DNA from 2 places in the Caloranaerobacter sp. TR13 genome. Region 1 is predicted to be linked to the other one. Evidence: a T-box and tRNA genes for the amino acid it is inferred to sense, from the RefSeq annotation. Region 1 holds a T-box; the other holds one or more tRNA genes.
What was found. The T-box of region 1 lies ahead of TR13x_RS09665 (proline--tRNA ligase). A T-box ahead of a tRNA ligase gene usually reads a tRNA of that ligase, here a tRNA-Pro.

Region 1 (4,773 bases):
TAAGGACCATATTCACCTTTTTGCACAAGTTTTCCGTTTTCTATAAAAACACCTTCATCATGTTTAACCCCAACCCATAATAAAGATTCAATTAAATTTTCAATTGCACCTTCAACATATCTAGTTCTATCTGTATCTTCTATCCTTAATATATACTTTCCACCTTGATTTTTAGCAAAAAGGTAATCATATAATGCAGTTCTTAAATTACCAATATGCAAATAACCTGTAGGACTCGGTGCAAATCTAACTCTTACCTCAGCCATCTGACTACCTCCTAATACCTTTTCTTCTATATCTGTATATTATATACTACATCTTCTACCCTATCAAGATTATTCTATTATTAATGTAAAGTAAAGTATATTATTTAATTTTGTCAAGATATCACTAAAAAGCTTCCTCAAAAACTCTAATATCCTTTCTAAAAGTGATTTTATTTCCTGATTCTCCTTAGAAAGTTCATTAAGTTTATCAGATATACCTTTAAGCTGCTTTTTTATTTCTTTTAGGTTAAGGTTTAACTCTGATATATCCCTCATAAGTTTAACTATCTCATCAATCTCTTCTTTTTCAAGTTTTATGTTTAATTCATTTGAAACCTTTATAACTATTTTCCTTATTTTGTCCTTTTCTTTTAAGTCTTTAGCAACAACCTCTTCTTTAATCACTTTAATGAGTTGACTAGCTTGTTTTTTCCCTATTTTCTGTCCAAGTTCTCCTGTTTTAGCTATTTCTTCATTAGCTACTTCTTTTTCTCTTTCTCCTATTTTATTACCTGTTGCATTTTCAAAAGCCTTAATAATACCAGTTAATGCTGCTGTACCAGATACTTCATAAGGTGCTGCTACTTTAACTTTCGCATCTTTGATGCCAGCCGTAACTAATGCATTCATATACATTTCTTTAGAAACCCATGTTATGTTGTACGTTTCAACGCTAATACCCTCGTTATTGCTCAATCTCTTAACGTAAGCAGACGAAATAGCTTTAGTCCCAATTAGTTTTTCATTTATATATTTACCTAAATATTTCCTCTCTTCACTGTTTGTAACTTTAACTATCTTAACATTGTCTTTAACATTAAATAGCTCTAAAATCTCATTTTTTTGCTTCTCTGTCAAATCTTCACCTATACTGACAACAGTATCAAAATCTTGAGCGTGCACAGCAAAACTAATAAATACAAGAAATAAAACCATTGCAATAAACCTTTTTATAGTCATAAACAATCCCCTCCAATGCAGGATTTCTAAATTATTCTGGTCAAAAGAAAGAATACAAGAATCAATAACAATATATGTACTATCCACCAACCAGCTGATAAAAAGCTAAACCTTCCAACATTAAATTTATTTCGATTATCTTTTTTATCCATAAAACCCTCCTAAATTTGCTTAAATTAAACTTTAAGATTATTCTTTGCAAAAAAGATTCTCATATACAAAAAATGCGACAAAGTCGCATTTGAGCTTAATGAATTGAAAAAATAACGCTCATAGACAAATCTTTAGAGAAAACTAAGATTCATAATTTTGAAAAATCCTAACGCACCTAATCAAGACGTCCTGTCTTGTAGGATGCTGGCTTAGCGTCCTGCTAAGCCTACGGATTTTTCTGAAATTATTTATCAAGTTTTCTTTACTAAAGCTTTGTAATTATTCGCTTTTATTTTTTCAATCATTATAGTTTCATTTTGTCTACAGTCTAATTTCAAATTGTAAATAGCTAAAAATCTACTGTCCCTTAATTAATTTAAATTTTCTTAATAAAGTTCAACTATGTAAAAGTTTATGCATAAATATATTGAGGCTATAAGTTAAGATGGAAGGTGATAGATATGTTTTCATTTTTAAAGAACTTATTCAATAATACTAAGTTAAAAAGAAACTTAAAACTAAATATGTATCAAATAATTGAAATTGAAAGGGATAAAATAAGATCCATTGTTCATCCGTAATTTTTAAGGCGGTCAATGACCGCCTCAAATTATATCCTTAATCCTTGTCTTTCAAATTCATCTTTTATTCTTTCATAAACTTCATCAGATGAAATTTCTATTTTTTCACCTGTACCTCTTAATACAAATTCTACTATGTTTTCACTTGCCTTTCTTCCTACTGTTATTCTTATAGGTATACCAATTAGATCTGCATCATTAAACTTAACTCCTGGTCTTTCATTTCTATCATCTAATAACACTTCAATTCCTTTATCCATTAATTCTTTATATAATTTTTCGCCTAGGTTTACTTGTTCCTCTTTCTTAGTGCTAACTATAGTTATTATTACATGATATGGTGCTACTGACAAAGGCCATATTATACCTTTTTCATCATGATTTTGCTCAATTATGGCAGCCATTGTTCTTGAAACACCAATACCATATGACCCCATAACAAAATGTCTCTCCTTGCCATTCTCATCCAAGAATGTAGCATTTAAGCTCTCACTATACTTAGTTCCTAATTGGAATATATTACCCACTTCTATTCCTCTAGCTATCTTCAATGGTTCTCCACACTTTGGACATAAATCTCCTTCTTCTACTAATAATAAATCTTCAACAATTTGTCCTTCAAAATCTCTACCATAGTTTACATTCTTAATATGATAGTCTGTTTCATTAGCTCCTACAATAAAGTTTTTCATTTTAGCTACTCTAGAGTCTACTATTAACTTAACTTTGTCACTTATTCTAATAGGTCCTGCAAAACCTACCTCAGCTCCTGTAACTTCCTTAACAATTTCTTCATTTGCCATCTCTAATTCATGTTCTCTTACACCAAATAGATTGCATAGTTTAACTTCATTAACTTCTCTATTACCTGGTACTAGTACTGCCACTATTTCATCCTTTATTTTATAGATTAATGTTTTTACGAATTTATCTGCTGGAACGTTGAAAAAATCTACTAATTGTTCAATCGTTTTAATCTCTGGAGTATGGACTTTTTTAGTTTTTAATTCAGTACTTTCATCTACATTTAAATTATATATACATTGTGCCTTTTCGTCTGTAGCTGCATAATCACATTTTTCACAATAAGCTATTTGACTCTCTCCAACATCAGACATAGCCATAAATTCATGGGAATCACTTCCACCCATTGCACCTGAATCACCTTCAACTACTTTAAACTTAAGTCCACATCTAGTAAATATCTTCTCATAGGCTTTCCACATTATTTCGTAAGATTTTTTCATACCTTCTTCGTCTTTATCAAAACTATAAGCATCTTTCATTAAGAACTCTCTACTTCTCATTAAGCCGAATCTAGGTCTTTTTTCATCTCTATACTTAGTTTGTATCTGATAAATATTTAAAGGTAATTGCTTATATGACTTTATCTCATTCCTTATAAGGTCTGTAAAATATTCTTCATGTGTAGGTCCTAAACAAAATTCTCTTTCATGTCTGTCTTTAAGTCTAAACATTTCTGGCCCAAATTCATACCAACGCCCACTTTCCTGCCATATTTCAGCAGGCTGTATAGCTGACATAAGTACTTCTTGTGCCCCTGATGCATCCATCTCTTCTCTTACTATTTGCTCGATTTTTCTCATTACTCTGTATCCAAGAGGCAAGAAAGAATAAACTCCTGAAACTAATTTTCTTATCATACCTGCTCTTAACAGAAGCTGATGACTTGGAATTTCTGCTTCTGAAGGTACTTCTCTAAGTGTTGGCATATACATCCTTGACATTCTCATAGTATCTGCTCCTTTCTTATTATTTTTCTAAATCAAAAAAACCCTCACCCCTATAATGCTAGGGACGAAGGTTATCCGCGTTACCACCCTAATTGGCTAAGAAACTTAGCCCTCTCTTAATAGCTAACGGTATTAACCGTCTAGACCTACTGATTTCAGTCTAGAAGCTCAGGGACGGGTTCGATAAACAGTGGGTCAGAAACCTCTCAGCCAAGGATTTCCTCTCTGTAGACCTTGATTATCTACTATTTCCCCTCTTCGCTAATACTATTGATTTTGAAATTTATAATACTAAAAATCTTAATATTTGTCAATTAGTTTCTAAAAATTACAGTTTCTTTGTTAAACAGTTTTACTGTTACTGTTAATGCTATAGATATATAGACTATCATCCAAATTAAAACTATACCTATATGCGCTGGATTATATATGGAAACTAAGGCCTCTTTGATAATTGAAATTACATTGATTATTGGAATATGAAAATAAACTTTTGGTATTGCTTTTCCATCTAAATACATAGTCAAATAAGCCGGTATAAGCATTATAATTGTTATTGGTGTCAAATATGTCTGAGCCTCTTTAAAGTTTCTTGCGTAAAAACTTACTGCTAACTCTAAACTACTAAATGTTAAAGTTAACCCTATGCAGAATAACCCTATAATTAAAATTGTATTTATAGGAAGGTTACTTATAGTTCCAAATAAATCTGGATTCAATTTAGTTGCTATAATAAAACCTGTCAAAGATGCTAAAGTAGCTATAATTCCAGCAACAACAACTGTAAAATATTTACCTATCAATAATGAAATTCTGTTTATTCTAGTTGTTAAAAGAGGTTCAAGTGTCTGTCTTTCCTTTTCTCCTGCGCCTAAATCAGTAGCTGCAGGTATACCACCAACTGCAGACCATATAGTAAGAAACATCGGAAGCATCATAGAAAACATAATAATGCCAAATCCACCTTCTTTAGCTACAGATATAGCTTTAATATCAACCACCTTAAGTATATTATTATCTGTTCCTAATTTTTTTAATCTTTTAGATATAACAATATTA
Region 2 (4,773 bases), on a different contig from region 1:
TTTCAGGCCCTTCACATGCTGAAGAGGTTTCTAGAGATATACCGACAGCGGTAGTAGCTGCATCTACAAATAAAAGAGTTGCTGAATATATTCAAGAAGTATTTATGACTCCTAGGTTTAGGGTATATACAAATCCTGATGTGATAGGTGTTGAGCTTGGTGGAGCCTTGAAAAATGTAATAGCTTTAGGAGCTGGTATATCAGATGGATTAGGCTATGGAGATAATACTAAAGCAGCACTTATGAATAGAGGAATTATAGAAATTTCACGTTTAGGGGAAAAAATGGGAGCAAATAAAAAGACATTTGCTGGCCTTTCAGGGATAGGTGATTTGATTGTTACGTGTACAAGTCTTCATAGTAGAAATAGACGAGCAGGTATTAAAATTGGCCAAGGAGCAAGTTTAGAAGAAGCTATTAAATCTATAGGGATGGTTGTAGAGGGAGTAAGGACAACTAAGGCAGCTTATGAACTATCTAGAAAATATAATATTAGAATGCCAATAACAGAAGAAATTTATGGAGTGCTTTATGAAGGAAAAGATGTTAGATATTCTGTCTTTAATTTAATGATGAGAGATAAAAAACATGAAATGGAAGAGATTGTACAGGAAATGAGATTAGATTGGTAGGGACATCAAGAGGATGTCCTTTTTTTGTTAGCATGTCATATTATTTTAATCTTTTCATATATATATAATGTTAAGAACTAAGTCCAACTTTATATTTTTTATAAAAGGAAAACTATACTAAAAATGGAGATTCTTCAATATATTATATAAAGGGGGGAAAATGGATGAAGAATTTCGATATATACAAAGATATTGCTGAAAGAACAGATGGAGATATATATATTGGGGTTGTAGGACCTGTTAGAACAGGTAAATCAACGTTTATTAAAAGGTTTATGGAATTACTAGTTATACCAAATATAGATAATACATATAGAAAAGAGAGAGCTAATGATGAATTACCTCAAAGTGGTGCTGGTAGAACTATAATGACAACTGAACCTAAATTTGTTCCTAGTGAAGCTGTTGAATTAACTTTGAAAGATAATGTTAAATTTAGGGTCAGAATGGTAGATTGTGTAGGATATATAGTAAAAGGAGCTTTAGGACACGAAGAAAATAATATGCCTAGAATGGTTACTACACCATGGTTTGAAAAAGAGATACCATTTGAAGAAGCTGCTGAAATAGGGACTAGAAAAGTTATAACTGATCATTCTACTATTGGATTAGTTATAACAACTGATGGTTCTATAACAGATATTGAAAGATCTAATTATATTAAGGCTGAAGAAAGAGTTATTAGCGAATTAAAAGAACTCGATAAACCTTTTGTAATATTACTCAATTCAAGACATCCAGATTTAGATAGCACAATAGCGCTCAGAGAAAGTTTAGAGGAAAAATATCAGACACCAGTAATTGCAGTAGACTGTTTAAACATGTCTATTGGAGATGTGAATAATATTCTCGAGAAAGTATTGCTAGAATTCCCAATAAGAGAAATTAATATTAAATTACCTGGTTGGGTTGAAGGATTATCGAGTAAACATTGGATACGTGAAAATATATTAAATTCAATTAAGGAAACTGTAACAGAATTATACCGAATTAGCGATATCACAAATACGTTAGATAAGTTTATAGATTGTGAAGCTATTAAAAATGCAACTATATCTGAAATTAATTTAGGTGAAGGAATAGCTAATATTGAAATGGATGTTGAAAATGATTTATTGTATGATGTAATAAGCGAAATAACAGGTTATAAAATAGTTGGAGAACATCAGTTATTAGGTTTAATTTCTAAGCTGGCTAAATCTAAGAAAGAATATGATAAAATAGAAAGTGCGTTAAAAGATGTAAGAGAGAAAGGATACGGATTAGTACCTCCTAGCCTAGAAGAATTAGAATTATATGAACCTGAAATTTTCAGGCAAGGTAATAGATTTGGAGTTAAACTACGTGCAAATGCACCGAGTTTACATTTAATTAGAGCAGATATAACAACTGAAGTATCACCAATCATTGGAACAGAGAAGCAGAGTGAAGAACTACTAAAATATTTATTAGATGAGTTTGAAAATGATCCTTCAAAAATTTGGGAATCAAATATGTTTGGTAAGTCACTACATGACTTGGTAAAAGAGCAACTTCAAAGTAAGCTCAATATGATGCCTGATGATGCAAGAGCTAAAATTCAGAAAACTCTTCAGCGCATTGTAAATGAAGGCAGTGGAGGACTAATCTGTATCATAATATAATAAGATTATGATATAGACATATGGATTGCAAAATAAACGGGAAGGTAAAACCTTCCCGTTTATTTTGCACGAAAATGGTCGGGATGACTGGATTCGAACCAGCGACCTCAAGTCCCCCAGACTTGTGCGCTAACCAAGCTGCGCTACATCCCGAAAGTAATACATATTATACACATTTTTTTAGAATTTGTAAAGTTGATGTAGGAATTATGATATACTTGATTTACAAACAGAAATAGGTCTTTAGTTGTATTTGCATATGAATAACGCTTATTGTTAAAATAATGAAGGAAAATCTTAAAAAATGAAGAAATATAATATAAAGTTTTAGTGTGGTGATATCATGACTAAAGATAAAAGAAAACAAAAAAGAATAAGAAGAAAAAGATTTAGATTTGGCTTGGTAATAGTTGTAATAGTTTATTTATTATTAAGAATGTTACCGACGTTTAGTGTAACAAATTCAGCTACGGTATTAGTTGAAGAAGGTAGTATTGATGTATTTGAAAAGGCTAAAGGGATTATATTTAAAGATGAAGTTGTGTATAGGGCGACAACTAATGGTAAAATTATTTTCACCCAAAATGAAGGTGAGAAGGTTGGATTAGGTACTTTAATAGGACAAGTAGTATCATCTGATAATGCTAATAAAATAGCTGAAGAATTGAATGTTATAAATGAAAGAATTAAAGAGTTAAATAATAAGCTTAAAACGCATGAGATATTTTCAAATGATATAGAAAAAAATCAGATTTTTATAGATGAAAAAATAGATATTTTGAGAAAAAATATTTTAGAAGGTGATTTTACAAAAATAAACCAAGTAACAAGAGAGCTAAAATCGGATTTAGATAAACGTTCGAATTTATTTGGTAACAATTCGTTAATAGCTAATGACTTGGACAAACTATATGAAATGCGTAAAAACTTACAGGATAGATTAAAAAATGCAAAAGCAAATTATTATTCAAAAAATTGTGGTATAGTAAGTTATACTATTGATGGGTTGGAAGAAATATACAACTTAAAGAGTTTATCGAATTTTACTCCTGATAAGTTTAGGATTATAGAAAGGAATATTCATAAAGTCAATAATGATTGGGAAGTTACTTTAGGTGAACCAATCTTTAAAATAACAGACAATTATAAATGGTACCTTGTAGTAAAACTAATGTCTGAGAGTAGTATAGATAGATTAAATGAAGGAAAAGATGTATATATAAAGTTTATAGAAAAAAATGAAAAAATAAAGGGAAAGGTCTATAAAGTAAATAAAGGTAGTAATGAGCATATAGTAATATTTGAATTTGATAGTTATCTATATAAGTTTTATAATGAAAGATATGCTGATGTTGAGATAATTACTGATACTTATTATGGATTAAAAATACCTAAAAGTGCAGTAATAAAAAAGGATGGAATAGATGGAGTATATATTAAAGATATAAGTAATATCGTGAAATTTAAACCTGTGAAAATAATAGGACAGAATGATAAATATATAATTGTAGATGAAGGAAGTAAAATTAAAGCTGGTGATAGAGGAAAAATTGAAATAAATATTAATGGGAATTATGAAAAAAGATATACAATTTCTGTTTTTGATGAAGTATTTGTTAATGGTAAGAAAGTTAAAGAAGGACAGATTATAGATTAGAAGGAGGCGATTAAAATAATTAATATAAAAGCAAATTTAGAAGAAGTATATAAAAATATTGAAGAAGCGGCTTCGAAAACTGGTAGAAGTTTAGAGGATATAACACTAATTGCTGTTACTAAGACTGTAGATGTTGATGTGATGAATGAAGCAATAAAGTTGGGAATCAATAATGTTGGAGAAAGTAGAGTTCAGGAAATTATAAGGAAATATGATTTGATTAAAGATAGTCCTGTATGGCATATGATAGGACATTTACAAACCAATAAAGTTAAATATATTATTGATAAAATAGACTTGATACATTCATTAGATAGGTTATCTTTAGCAAATGAACTACAGAAAAGAGCAGAGCAATATAATATTTTTGTTAATGCATTGATTCAGGTAAATATAGCAGAAGAAGAAACAAAGTATGGACTTTATGGTGATGCAGTTATTCCTTTTGTTGAAGAAATTATAAAATATACTAAAATAAAGATAAAAGGTCTTATGACGATTGCTCCTTATGCAGAAAATCCAGAAAAAGTTAGATATGTTTTTAGACAGTTAAAAGAACTTTCTGAGGAGCTTAAAAAACGAGGATATCCAAATGTAGAGATGAAGTATTTATCAATGGGAATGACTAATGATTATAAAATTGCAATTGAAGAAGGTTCTAACATGGTTAGAATAGGTACAGGAATTTTTGGAGAAAGAAATTATTAGGGGGTATTATTATAATGTCAAATAAAAACAGTAATATTATTAATAAATTTAAATATATAATTGGCTTAGATGATTTTGAAGAAGATGTAGTAGATGAGCCAATAGATCCATTTATTGAAGAAGATTTACCTGT

Region 2: it has a tRNA-Pro gene. The T-box ahead of TR13x_RS09665 (proline--tRNA ligase) is inferred to sense a tRNA for this amino acid. The anticodon was not compared.

Annotation. Positions count from the first base shown of each region.
Region 1 covers NZ_JXLL01000018.1:21,318-26,090, reverse strand. The annotation lists gene gltX (glutamate--tRNA ligase) at 1-266, opposite strand, end outside; gene TR13x_RS09670 (DUF1002 domain-containing protein) at 336-1,226, opposite strand; gene TR13x_RS09665 (proline--tRNA ligase) at 1,990-3,714, opposite strand; T-box leader at 3,772-3,982, opposite strand; gene TR13x_RS09660 (ABC transporter permease) at 4,029-4,773, opposite strand, start outside.
Region 2 covers NZ_JXLL01000001.1:582,679-587,451, reverse strand. The annotation lists gene TR13x_RS02905 (NAD(P)H-dependent glycerol-3-phosphate dehydrogenase) at 1-632, shown strand, start outside; gene spoIVA (stage IV sporulation protein A) at 797-2,275, shown strand; tRNA gene TR13x_RS02895 (tRNA-Pro) at 2,351-2,428, opposite strand; gene TR13x_RS11220 (HlyD family efflux transporter periplasmic adaptor subunit) at 2,619-3,932, shown strand; gene TR13x_RS11215 (YggS family pyridoxal phosphate-dependent enzyme) at 3,942-4,640, shown strand; gene TR13x_RS02880 (cell division protein SepF) at 4,655-4,773, shown strand, end outside.